Regions from separate parts of the Ectobacillus sp. OTK genome, predicted to be linked through region 2. Evidence: a T-box and tRNA genes for the amino acid it is inferred to sense, from the RefSeq annotation. Region 2 holds a T-box; the other regions hold tRNA genes.

Region 1 (2,949 bases), 930 kb from region 2:
CGGTGGAGGCGCCTGTGGGATACCGCTCTGGCTGTATTGAAGTTCTAACCCGCGCCCCTCATCGGGGCGGGAGACAGTGTCAGGTGGGCAGTTTGACTGGGGCGGTCGCCTCCTAAAGTGTAACGGAGGCGCCCAAAGGTTCCCTCAGAATGGTTGGAAATCATTCGAAGAGTGTAAAGGCATAAGGGAGCTTGACTGCGAGACCTACAAGTCGAGCAGGGACGAAAGTCGGGCTTAGTGATCCGGTGGTTCCGCATGGAAGGGCCATCGCTCAACGGATAAAAGCTACCCCGGGGATAACAGGCTTATCTCCCCCAAGAGTCCACATCGACGGGGAGGTTTGGCACCTCGATGTCGGCTCATCGCATCCTGGGGCTGTAGTCGGTCCCAAGGGTTGGGCTGTTCGCCCATTAAAGCGGTACGCGAGCTGGGTTCAGAACGTCGTGAGACAGTTCGGTCCCTATCCGTCGCGGGCGCAGGAAATTTGAGAGGAGCTGTCCTTAGTACGAGAGGACCGGGATGGACGCACCGCTGGTGTACCAGTTGTTCTGCCAAGGGCATCGCTGGGTAGCTATGTGCGGACGGGATAAGTGCTGAAAGCATCTAAGCATGAAGCCCCCCTCAAGATGAGATTTCCCATAGCGTCAAGCTAGTAAGATCCCTGAAAGATGATCAGGTTGATAGGTCTGAGGTGTAAGCGTGGCGACACGTGCAGCTGACAGATACTAATCGATCGAGGGCTTAATCATAATTACACAGCACAGCATGTTATCTAGTTTTGAAGGAATATCCTTCAAACAAAATAGGTCTAGTGATGATGGCGAAGAGGCCACACCCGTTCCCATACCGAACACGGAAGTTAAGCTCTTCAGCGCCGATGGTAGTTGGGGGTTTCCCCCTGTGAGAGTAGGACGTCGCTAGGCCAGCCTTATTAGGTTGCTATGGATTTTTTAACCCCTGGAACAAAAGCTTTTATTGAAACGACTATGATCATATTCCGCAATAGCTCAGCGGTAGAGCAATCGGCTGTTAACCGATAGGTCGTAGGTTCGAATCCTACTTGCGGAGCCATGCTTCCATAGCTCAGTAGGTAGAGCACTTCCATGGTAAGGAAGAGGTCACCGGTTCAAGCCCGGTTGGGAGCTCTTGAAATATTTATTTTTTGGCCCGTTGGTCAAGCGGTTAAGACACCGCCCTTTCACGGCGGTAACACGGGTTCGAATCCCGTACGGGTCACCAACATATGGAGGATTAGCTCAGCTGGGAGAGCATCTGCCTTACAAGCAGAGGGTCGGCGGTTCGAGCCCGTCATCCTCCATTTTTATTCTCATATTGGAGGGGTAGCGAAGTGGCTAAACGCGGCGGACTGTAAATCCGCTCCCTCAGGGTTCGGCGGTTCGAATCCGTCCCCCTCCACCATTTTATTTGAATAAAGCGTTTAAAGATTGTTATACTATATGTATGAAGAAGCAGCTATGTAACAGTGGTTGTTTTTGTTATGTGTAGTAGCAAGTATCTAAGAAATGTCGAATTGTTTACCTTTACTTCTAAGAAGTGAATTCGAGGATGTATGTCTTGTAGTTAAATCAATGGGCTATAGCCAAGCGGTAAGGCAACGGACTTTGACTCCGTCATTCGTTGGTTCGAATCCAGCTAGCCCAGCCATTACGAGCCATTAGCTCAGTCGGTAGAGCATCTGACTTTTAATCAGAGGGTCGAAGGTTCGAGTCCTTCATGGCTCACATGAAAATATGCGGAAGTAGTTCAGTGGTAGAATACAACCTTGCCAAGGTTGGGGTCGCGGGTTCGAATCCCGTCTTCCGCTCCATACGGGGCCTTAGCTCAGCTGGGAGAGCGCCTGCTTTGCACGCAGGAGGTCAGCGGTTCGATCCCGCTAGGCTCCATAATCTATAAAGAAAAAAGCCTTAAATCTAAAAAGATTTAGGGCTTTTTTATTTTTAAAGGATAAAAAAGTATAAATTCTGGAGGTATTGTCTAGCTGTAGTGCTCAATCCCCCGCAGTCAAATAATCTTCCCTACAAAAAAAGTGTCTTTACAATAGGAAAGAAACATACAGGAAGCTTTTGTAAATCGGATTTGCCCGAATCTCGCGTTTTATCCATGGGTTGTTTTCCTTTCAGAGCTAAACGAGGCGCTCCAGCTTTTCTTATTTAGTAAGTATACAAGAAATGTTGAGTTGAATCATAGAATAAAGAATATTTAGAATGTTAGCAAGTAAATAGGGGGATGACACATGCGGAAGGAAATTTCGGTTATTGGGGTTCCTTTGGATTTAGGTCAAATGCGGCGTGGGGTGGATATGGGGCCGAGTGCTATTCGTTATGCCGGTATGATTGAGAGACTAGAGCATATAGGCTATAATGTAGAGGATTTAGGCGATTTATATGTAGAGCGTCCGAATCGAAATGAACCTGATGAGAACCCAAAGCTAAAAAACCTAAAGCAAATTGTGACAGTGTGTACAGAACTGGCGACGAAGGTTGATCATGTGTTAGAGCGCAAGCGCACCCCTGTTGTTCTTGGAGGAGACCATAGCATTGCTATCGGAACGTTAGCTGGAGTTACAAAGCATTATAGGAATCTGGGAGTTATTTGGTTTGATGCCCATGGGGATTTAAATACGGAAGATATCACGCCATCTGGTAATATCCATGGTATGCCCCTGGCCGCAAGCTTAGGATATGGTCATGCTGTTCTTACAAATCTCTATGGGATATGTCCGAAGGTAAAAAAGGAGAACATCGTCATTATTGGAGCTCGGGCTCTTGACGATGGGGAGAAAGAATTTATCCGCAAAGAAGGCATTAAAGTATTTACTATGCATGAAATCGATCGATTAGGAATGGCGGCGGTCATGGAGGAAACGATTCACTATTTAGCCCATACTGATGGAGTTCATTTATCTCTTGATTTAGATGGTTTGGATCC
Region 2 (2,949 bases):
ATAAAGATAATCTTCACAATTGTCCCGCCAACCGCTACGAGCTTATTTGGATTGAATACGTACTCTTGAAACCAATGCTGTATGTTCATCCTTCTCTCCCCTCTAATAATAAAAGGCGTAAGAAAAAACTTACGCCTCCATTATTCTTAGTACTTAATCAAGAAATATTTCTTTTTACCGCGGCGAATGATTGTAAATTGTCCTTCAATGCGGTCTGCAGCAGTAATCATGCGGTTTACATCCTGCTCACGCACTCCGTTTACCGATACAGCACCGTTCGATACATCCTCACGGGCCTGACGCTTAGAGGATACAATTTTACTCGCAACAAGCAAATCGACTAAAGAGATCTCTTCCCCTGTATGCTCGTAAGATGGAACATCCTTAAAGCCCTGCTGAATTTCCTCCGCTGTAAGCTCTGCAACAGAGCCGCTGAATAGCGCTGCTGAAATTTTGATCGCTTGCTCTAGTGCTGCTTTACCATGCACAAGCTTCGTCATCTCTGCTGCTAATGCTTTTTGTGCCGCACGCTGCTCTGGCGCTTCCTGCGTTTGCTTTTCTAGTTCATTAATTTCGTCATGGGACAGGAATGTAAAGTATTTTAAGTATTTTACAACGTCACGGTCGTCGGTATTAATCCAAAATTGGTAGAACTCATATGGCGTTGTTTTCTCTGCATCAAGCCAAATCGCTCCGCCTTCTGTTTTACCAAATTTCGTGCCGTCTGATTTTGTCACAAGGGGCACTGTTAAACCAAATACCTTTGCATCTTCCTCTGATTTACGGATTAATTCCATACCAGCTGTAATATTGCCCCATTGATCACTGCCGCCAACCTGCAGTCTGCATCCATGTGTTTGGTATAAATTTAAAAAGTCATATGATTGTAAAATCATGTAACTAAACTCTGTAAAGGAAATACCTGTTTCTAGACGAGCAGATACAGATTCCTTCGCAAGCATATAGTTTAATCCAAAGTTTTTCCCGATATCGCGCAGGAACGTAATCACGTCAAGCTTGCCAATCCAATCATAGTTGTTGGCAACAATTGCTGGATTTTCTTCTTTTTCAAAATCTAAGAAACGGGATAGCTGTTCTTTAATACGTTGACTAAACATTGCTACTGTTTCTTTTTCATTTAGCTGACGCTCCGCCTTCTTCCCACTCGGGTCACCAATTAAACCCGTGCCGCCGCCGACAAGCGCAATCGGCTGATGTCCAGCTTGCTGAAAGCGGCGCAAAATAAGAATTGGCAGCATATGGCCGATATGCAGGCTGTCTGCTGTCGGGTCAAAACCGCAATATAGCTTTACCACTTCTTTATTTAATAGCTCGCGCAATCCTTCTGCATCTGTTTGCTGGTTAATCAGTCCCCGAAACTCCAAATCCTGTAAAATATCCATTATCTTCTCTCCTCCATTCAAATAAAGAAAACTTGGCTGGCGCAAACCTTGTAAAGGTTTGGGATAGCCCAGTTGCACTTATACTTTATCCTTAAAAATTTCCCGCTGCGTCTCATGGTTTCCTAGCTGGAAATTTATAATTTCTTAAAGTATAAAAAAATCGCCCCTTCTGAAAAGAAGGGACGATTGAATATATAATCGCGGTACCACCCTAGTTGTGACATGTTGTCACCGCCTCATTTCGATAACGGCTCGTGCCGTCCTTCCCCTTTTGAGTAACACTCAATCGAAGAAGAATGCTCCAGGGTGTAATTCGTAATCATTTATGTGCTGATTCACACCAACCATCAGCTCTCTGTAACAGGGAAATGATTGCTACTAGATCCTTTCAACGCGCAAATATTCATGATTTACTTATTTTATACCATTGATAACGGTATCATGTCAAATACAGCTTTCTAATTAATATAAGAAAAGCCAAGTCGAATAAGGCATTCAGACTTGGCTCGTTCACAGTACTATTAGTCTTCTAGCGTGGAGAGGTCACCTGTTGGCAGGTTTAGCTCCCAAGCCTTCAAGACGCGGCGCATAATTTTACCGCTGCGCGTTTTTGGCAGCTTGTCGCGGAATTCGATTTGACGCGGAGCCGCGTGAGCAGCCAGGCCCTTCTTCACGAACAAACGAATGTCCTCGATGAGCTCCTCAGAAGGCTTATAGCCTGCGCGAAGCGCGATGAACGCTTTAATAATTTCACCGCGAACCGGATCAGGAATGCCGATAACCCCCGCTTCCGCAACAGCTGGATGCTCAACAAGCTTACTTTCAACTTCAAACGGACCTACCCGTTCTCCGGCTGTCATAATAACATCGTCGATACGACCTTGGAACCAGAAATATCCATCTTCATCCATATAAGCAGAATCACCCGATACGTACCAGTCGCCTGGCATGAAGTATGATTCATATTTCGCCGGGTTGTTCCAGACAGCACGCATCATGGACGGCCAACCGCTCTTAATCGCAAGATTGCCCATTGTATACGGAGGCACTTCCTTGCCTTCATTATCGACAATGGCAGCTCGTACACCTGGAATCGGCTTACCCATGGAGCCTGGACGAATTTCCATACACGGATAGTTACAAATTACTTGTGCACCCGTTTCTGTCATCCACCACGTGTCATGAATGCGCAGACCGAATACTCTAACCCCCCAACGTACAACCTCAGGGTTTAGCGGCTCACCTACACTCAAAATATGACGAAGAGCAGATAGATCATATTTTTTAATAACATCTTCGCCGGCACCCATTAACATGCGGAATGCTGTCGGTGCACTATACCATACGGTCACGCCGTATTCCTGCAGCGTCTCATACCATGCGTCAGGGCTGAAACGTCCGCCTAAAATAACATTAGATGTTCCTGTTAACCAAGGACCGAAAATACCATAAGACGTTCCTGTTACCCAGCCCGGGTCAGCGGTACACCAGTATACATCATCTTCTTTTAAATCAAGAACCCATTTTGCAGTTTGATAATGTTGAA
Region 3 (2,949 bases), 1.4 Mb from region 2:
AGGAAAATAAAGATAAAATGCAGGTTGAGTTAAATTTGCACGTTTAACAATGTCACTGACTTTCGTATTGTGAAATCCATGATTAGCAAATTCATAAGCTGCTGCTTCTTTAATACGTGCCCTGCTCTCCTTTCCCTTTAAGCCTTTTTCCTTGTTCATTTGAACACCTCCTTTCAATCGCTTGTTTATATTACTTGAGAGTAACGTTACTCACGAATAACTTATTAACACAATAATGGAAAACAAATCCAACGTCAATATGTTTTTTAAATTGCTGAAATATAAGCTGCCCGCAGTCGGATTCGAACCAACACTCCAGAGGAACACGATTTTAAGTCGCGCGCTTCTGCCTAACAACTATACATCTATATAAAATATTTATACAGTATAAAATAGAATAAAAAGAGCTTTTCAAACAGAAGAAGTGATAGGAATATTTCCTATCACTTCTTCAATGCTTCTTCAATTGCATTCTTAATTCCATCATAGTTAGCATCCACAAGGCTTCCATTTACATAAACAGTAGGAGCCCCTTGCACCTTCAATTCTAAAGCTAAGTCTCTATCCTGCTGAACCATCTTTTGAATCGCTTGACTATTCAAGTCCTTTTGAAATTGCTTTACATTAATTTCAGGGAGCTTCTCTTTTACAATTTTCATAAGCAGTTCCTCAGTAATCCACACTTGATCCGTATCTTGCTGAGCAGCATACAGCTCAGCATAAAACTTCCAAAAAGCATCTTGGTTTTGTTTGTAAATTGCTTCGCCTGCAGCAGCGCCTAAATCAGAATCGTCTCCAATGAATGGGAAGTTAATAAAGTGAAACTGGGCTTTTCCCGTATCAATATATTCCTTTTGGATTTGAGGAAGAACATGCTCATCCCATTTTTTGCAGCCTGGACATTTAAAATCTGCAAACTCGACAATATGGACAGGGGCATCTTGATCCCCTAATGTTTGTTGCTCCTTATATGCGAATGGATCCTGTTTATCTTCTGTTTTCTTTCCTATAATTGTATAAACAATTACCCCAACCAAAATTAAAAATGCCAGCGAAAAAATCATAAATAATGTAGAAAACTGTTTAGACTTCATTCTTTATTCTCCGTTGCTGTTGTATTTACTTCTAGTATTGCCACTCCATCATGTAATACTCAGAAAGCATCTTCTATTACACATCATACCAACGTATATAGCACTCGTCCAACGGAAAGATCGTTCGTTCAAAAAGCTGTCACATTCTTTATATTTACATAAAAAAAAACCTTTACTTTGATAGTAAAGGTTTTTTATACCGGTGGTCGGGGTCGAACCGACACTCCAGAGGAACACGATTTTGAGTCGTGCGCGTCTGCCAATTCCGCCACACCGGCATGGAGGCGGCAACCGGATTCGAACCGGTGGATAAAGGTTTTGCAGACCTTGGCCTTACCACTTGGCTATGCCGCCGAATATTTTGGAGCGGAAGACGGGATTCGAACCCGCGACCCCAACCTTGGCAAGGTTGTATTCTACCACTGAACTACTTCCGCATATATGGCTGGGCTAGCTGGATTCGAACCAACGAATGACGGAGTCAAAGTCCGTTGCCTTACCGCTTGGCTATAGCCCACTGATAAAACTTTATGTTATACACCTTCGAATCCAATATGTGAATTCTGATTAATACATTCCTCATTATTCTCCATTATAACCCATTCACTAATCACTGTAAAGATTTAGGTTTAAATGGGGCGACTGATGGGAATCGAACCCACGAGTGTTGGAGCCACAATCCAATGCGTTAACCACTTCGCCACAGCCGCCATTACAAGAATGGCAGGGGTAGTAGGAATCGAACCCACACCGGAGGTTTTGGAGACCTCTGTTCTACCTTTAAACTATACCCCTATAGATGGTGGAGGGGGACGGATTCGAACCGCCGAACCCTGAGGGAGCGGATTTACAGTCCGCCGCGTTTAGCCACTTCGCTACCCCTCCACATGATGCCGGCTAGAGGACTTGAACCCCCAACCTACTGATTACAAGTCAGTTGCTCTACCAATTGAGCTAAGCCGGCGTAATATATTTTTTATAACCAGAAAGTTTAACAAATGGTGGCTCGGGACGGAATCGAACCGCCGACACGAGGATTTTCAGTCCTCTGCTCTACCGACTGAGCTACCGAGCCAAATGGCGGTCCCGACGGGGATCGAACCCGCGATCTCCTGCGTGACAGGCAGGCATGTTAACCACTACACCACGGAACCACTTTGGTTGCGGGGACAGGATTTGAACCTGCGACCTTCGGGTTATGAGCCCGACGAGCTACCAGACTGCTCCACCCCGCGATGATAAGAAATTCAATTTATATGGTGGAGGATGACGGGCTCGAACCGCCGACCCTCTGCTTGTAAGGCAGATGCTCTCCCAGCTGAGCTAATCCTCCACATGTTGGTGACCCGTACGGGATTCGAACCCGTGTTACCGCCGTGAAAGGGCGGTGTCTTAACCGCTTGACCAACGGGCCATGTAATGGCGGAGAGCGAGGGATTCGAACCCTCGATACGCTTGTGACGTATACACGATTTCCAATCGTGCTCCTTCGGCCTCTCGGACAGCTCTCCATTTGGCTCCGCAAGTAGGATTCGAACCTACGACCTATCGGTTAACAGCCGATTGCTCTACCGCTGAGCTATTGCGGAATATAAATTGTTTTAAGCCTATTAGGCCAGCCTAGCGACGTCCTACTCTCACAGGGGGAAACCCCCAACTACCATCGGCGCTGAAGAGCTTAACTTCCGTGTTCGGTATGGGAACGGGTGTGACCTCTTCGCCATCATCACTAGACCTATTTGCTTGACTCATATTAGAGACAATGATCATTATATCACGCTCTTTTATAAAGTCAACAGGAATTTTGATATTCCTTCAAAACTAGATAACATACTGCGTTGTGTAATTATGATTA
Region 4 (2,949 bases), 1.8 Mb from region 2:
CCCTAAAGGTATGCCGGCTAGAGGACTTGAACCCCCAACCTACTGATTACAAGTCAGTTGCTCTGCCAATTGAGCTAAGCCGGCGTAATATATTTTTTATAACCAGAAAGTTTAACAAATGGTGGCTCGGGACGGAATCGAACCGCCGACACGAGGATTTTCAGTCCTCTGCTCTACCGACTGAGCTACCGAGCCAAATGGCGGTCCCGACGGGGATCGAACCCGCGATCTCCTGCGTGACAGGCAGGCATGTTAACCACTACACCACGGAACCATTTTGGTTGCGGGGACAGGATTTGAACCTGCGACCTTCGGGTTATGAGCCCGACGAGCTACCAGACTGCTCCACCCCGCGACGATAATATACTAAATATAAAATGGAGGAGGGTGTGGGATTTGAACCCACGGACGTGTTACCGTCTCCGGTTTTCAAGACCGGTGTATTAAGCCGCTCTACCAACCCTCCATAAAAGTGGAGCCTAGCGGGATCGAACCGCTGACCTCCTGCGTGCAAAGCAGGCGCTCTCCCAGCTGAGCTAAGGCCCCATAAAGCGCGCCCGAAAGGACTCGAACCCATAACCTTCTGATCCGTAGTCAGACGCTCTATCCAATTGAGCTACGGGCGCATATGTTGAACATATTTTGTATGAAGCAGTGCCGAGGGCCGGGCTCGAACCGGCACGGTAGTCACCTACCGCAGGATTTTAAGTCCTGTGCGTCTGCCAATTCCGCCACCCCGGCATGAAAGCGGAAGACGGGATTCGAACCCGCGACCCCAACCTTGGCAAGGTTGTATTCTACCACTGAACTACTTCCGCATGACAAACACTGCAATCCTATACAATTGTAAATGGTGCGGGTGAAGGGACTCGAACCCCCACGCCAAAGGCGCCAGATCCTAAGTCTGGTGCGTCTGCCAATTCCGCCACACCCGCAAATGTGAGCCATGAAGGACTCGAACCTTCGACCCTCTGATTAAAAGTCAGATGCTCTACCGACTGAGCTAATGGCTCATAATGGCTGGGCTAGCTGGATTCGAACCAACGAATGACGGAGTCAAAGTCCGTTGCCTTACCGCTTGGCTATAGCCCATTGATTTAACTTCATGTTATACATCTTTGAATTCACTACGTGAATCCTCACCGCAAGATTGTTTTCTTTTACTTCAAGCCTTACCTCTTCGAATTACTTCGTAGAAGTAAAGGTAAACAATCCGATATTTCTTAGATGCTCGCTTGTTCCAATTTTGCTTCACTAGAATGATCTGCATAAAGCAAAGATAAATCAAACGATATCTCCTACTATTTTTTCACAATATTCCAAATTTTATACACGAAATAATGGTGGAGGGGGACGGATTCGAACCGCCGAACCCCGAGGGAGCGGATTTACAGTCCGCCGCGTTTAGCCACTTCGCTACCCCTCCAATTATATGGTGGAGGATGACGGGCTCGAACCGCCGACCCTCTGCTTGTAAGGCAGATGCTCTCCCAGCTGAGCTAATCCTCCACATCGCCTAGCGACGTCCTACTCTCACAGGGGGAAACCCCCAACTACCATCGGCGCTGAAGAGCTTAACTTCCGTGTTCGGTATGGGAACGGGTGTGGCCTCTTCGCCATCATCACTAGACCTATTTGCTTGACTCATATTAGAGACAATGATCATTATATCATGCTCTTTTATAAAGTCAACAGGAATTTTGCTATTCCTTCAAAACTAGATAACACGCTGCGCTTTGTAATGTTTTTATATCCAGCTCCAGTTCGCAGCTCTCTCTGGTCAAATAACCTCATGCAACGAAGTCTATCGGCTTCTTTTGCCTGAGAACATTTGCCCTACGGAGCTAACCGCTCACGTCCGCTTTTAGTTTATGATTAAGCCCTCGATCGATTAGTATCTGTCAGCTGCACGTGTCGCCACGCTTACACCTCAGACCTATCAACCTGATCATCTTTCAGGGATCTTACTAGCTTGACGCTATGGGAAATCTCATCTTGAGGGGGGCTTCATGCTTAGATGCTTTCAGCACTTATCCCGTCCGCACATAGCTACCCAGCGATGCCCTTGGCAGAACAACTGGTACACCAGCGGTGCGTCCATCCCGGTCCTCTCGTACTAAGGACAGCTCCTCTCAAATTTCCTGCGCCCGCGACGGATAGGGACCGAACTGTCTCACGACGTTCTGAACCCAGCTCGCGTACCGCTTTAATGGGCGAACAGCCCAACCCTTGGGACCGACTACAGCCCCAGGATGCGATGAGCCGACATCGAGGTGCCAAACCTCCCCGTCGATGTGGACTCTTGGGGGAGATAAGCCTGTTATCCCCGGGGTAGCTTTTATCCGTTGAGCGATGGCCCTTCCATGCGGAACCACCGGATCACTAAGCCCGACTTTCGTCCCTGCTCGACTTGTAGGTCTCGCAGTCAAGCTCCCTTATGCCTTTACACTCTTCGAATGATTTCCAACCATTCTGAGGGAACCTTTGGGCGCCTCCGTTACACTTTAGGAGGCGACCGCCCCAGTCAAACTGCCCACCTGACACTGTCTCCCGCCCCGATAAGGGGCGCGGGTTAGAACTTCAATACAGCCAGAGCGGTATCCCACAGGCGCCTCCACCGAAGCTGGCGCTCCGGCTTCCCAGGCTCCCGCCTATTCTGTACAAGCTGTACCAAAATTCAATATCAGGCTACAGTAAAGCTCCACGGGGTCTTTCCGTCCTGTCGCGGGTAACCTGCATCTTCACAGGTACTATAATTTCACCGAGTCTCTGGTTGAGACAGTGCCCAAGTCGTTACACCTTTCGTGCGGGTCGGAACTTACCCGACAAGGAATTTCGCTACCTTAGGACCGTTATAGTTACGGCCGCCGTTTACTGGGGCTTCGATTCAAAGCTTCGCCTGGAGCTAACCTCTCCTCTTAACCTTCCAGCACCGGGCAGGTGTCAGCC

What was found. A T-box is a leader RNA that pairs with one kind of tRNA and senses whether it is charged. The one in region 2 lies ahead of tyrS (tyrosine--tRNA ligase), so its partner is inferred to be a tRNA-Tyr.
Region 1: it encodes a tRNA-Tyr, which carries the amino acid that the T-box ahead of tyrS (tyrosine--tRNA ligase) is inferred to sense. The anticodon was not compared.
Region 3: it encodes a tRNA-Tyr, which carries the amino acid that the T-box ahead of tyrS (tyrosine--tRNA ligase) is inferred to sense. The anticodon was not compared.
Region 4: it encodes a tRNA-Tyr, which carries the amino acid that the T-box ahead of tyrS (tyrosine--tRNA ligase) is inferred to sense. The anticodon was not compared.

What each region holds. Positions count from the first base shown of each region.
Region 1 is NZ_AP048547.1:168,408-171,356, forward strand. It holds rRNA gene AC6HZ4_RS00925 (23S ribosomal RNA) at 1-749, shown strand, start outside; rRNA gene rrf (5S ribosomal RNA) at 808-923, shown strand; tRNA gene AC6HZ4_RS00935 (tRNA-Asn) at 997-1,071, shown strand; tRNA gene AC6HZ4_RS00940 (tRNA-Thr) at 1,073-1,145, shown strand; tRNA gene AC6HZ4_RS00945 (tRNA-Glu) at 1,165-1,239, shown strand; tRNA gene AC6HZ4_RS00950 (tRNA-Val) at 1,246-1,318, shown strand; tRNA gene AC6HZ4_RS00955 (tRNA-Tyr) at 1,335-1,419, shown strand; tRNA gene AC6HZ4_RS00960 (tRNA-Gln) at 1,591-1,665, shown strand; tRNA gene AC6HZ4_RS00965 (tRNA-Lys) at 1,670-1,742, shown strand; tRNA gene AC6HZ4_RS00970 (tRNA-Gly) at 1,754-1,828, shown strand; tRNA gene AC6HZ4_RS00975 (tRNA-Ala) at 1,832-1,904, shown strand; gene rocF (arginase) at 2,255-2,949, shown strand, end outside.
Region 2 is NZ_AP048547.1:4,752,309-4,755,257, forward strand. It holds gene AC6HZ4_RS23515 (mechanosensitive ion channel family protein) at 1-89, opposite strand, end outside; gene tyrS (tyrosine--tRNA ligase) at 147-1,403, opposite strand; T-box leader at 1,579-1,804, opposite strand; gene acsA (acetate--CoA ligase) at 1,925-2,949, opposite strand, start outside.
Region 3 is NZ_AP048547.1:606,057-609,005, reverse strand. It holds gene AC6HZ4_RS03155 (TetR/AcrR family transcriptional regulator) at 1-159, opposite strand, end outside; gene AC6HZ4_RS03150 (DsbA family protein) at 444-1,094, opposite strand; tRNA gene AC6HZ4_RS03145 (tRNA-Leu) at 1,292-1,372, opposite strand; tRNA gene AC6HZ4_RS03140 (tRNA-Cys) at 1,374-1,448, opposite strand; tRNA gene AC6HZ4_RS03135 (tRNA-Gly) at 1,457-1,531, opposite strand; tRNA gene AC6HZ4_RS03130 (tRNA-Gln) at 1,537-1,611, opposite strand; tRNA gene AC6HZ4_RS03125 (tRNA-His) at 1,729-1,804, opposite strand; tRNA gene AC6HZ4_RS03120 (tRNA-Trp) at 1,816-1,889, opposite strand; tRNA gene AC6HZ4_RS03115 (tRNA-Tyr) at 1,895-1,979, opposite strand; tRNA gene AC6HZ4_RS03110 (tRNA-Thr) at 1,986-2,058, opposite strand; tRNA gene AC6HZ4_RS03105 (tRNA-Phe) at 2,094-2,169, opposite strand; tRNA gene AC6HZ4_RS03100 (tRNA-Asp) at 2,173-2,248, opposite strand; tRNA gene AC6HZ4_RS03095 (tRNA-Met) at 2,253-2,329, opposite strand; tRNA gene AC6HZ4_RS03090 (tRNA-Val) at 2,352-2,427, opposite strand; tRNA gene AC6HZ4_RS03085 (tRNA-Glu) at 2,434-2,508, opposite strand; tRNA gene AC6HZ4_RS03080 (tRNA-Ser) at 2,515-2,605, opposite strand; tRNA gene AC6HZ4_RS03075 (tRNA-Asn) at 2,609-2,683, opposite strand; rRNA gene rrf (5S ribosomal RNA) at 2,713-2,828, opposite strand; rRNA gene AC6HZ4_RS03065 (23S ribosomal RNA) at 2,943-2,949, opposite strand, start outside.
Region 4 is NZ_AP048547.1:1,017,886-1,020,834, reverse strand. It holds tRNA gene AC6HZ4_RS05080 (tRNA-Trp) at 1-4, opposite strand, end outside; tRNA gene AC6HZ4_RS05075 (tRNA-Thr) at 12-84, opposite strand; tRNA gene AC6HZ4_RS05070 (tRNA-Phe) at 120-195, opposite strand; tRNA gene AC6HZ4_RS05065 (tRNA-Asp) at 199-274, opposite strand; tRNA gene AC6HZ4_RS05060 (tRNA-Met) at 279-355, opposite strand; tRNA gene AC6HZ4_RS05055 (tRNA-Ser) at 379-466, opposite strand; tRNA gene AC6HZ4_RS05050 (tRNA-Ala) at 474-546, opposite strand; tRNA gene AC6HZ4_RS05045 (tRNA-Arg) at 553-626, opposite strand; tRNA gene AC6HZ4_RS05040 (tRNA-Leu) at 656-741, opposite strand; tRNA gene AC6HZ4_RS05035 (tRNA-Gly) at 747-818, opposite strand; tRNA gene AC6HZ4_RS05030 (tRNA-Leu) at 852-935, opposite strand; tRNA gene AC6HZ4_RS05025 (tRNA-Lys) at 941-1,013, opposite strand; tRNA gene AC6HZ4_RS05020 (tRNA-Gln) at 1,018-1,092, opposite strand; tRNA gene AC6HZ4_RS05015 (tRNA-Tyr) at 1,342-1,426, opposite strand; tRNA gene AC6HZ4_RS05010 (tRNA-Val) at 1,434-1,509, opposite strand; rRNA gene rrf (5S ribosomal RNA) at 1,515-1,630, opposite strand; rRNA gene AC6HZ4_RS05000 (23S ribosomal RNA) at 1,872-2,949, opposite strand, start outside.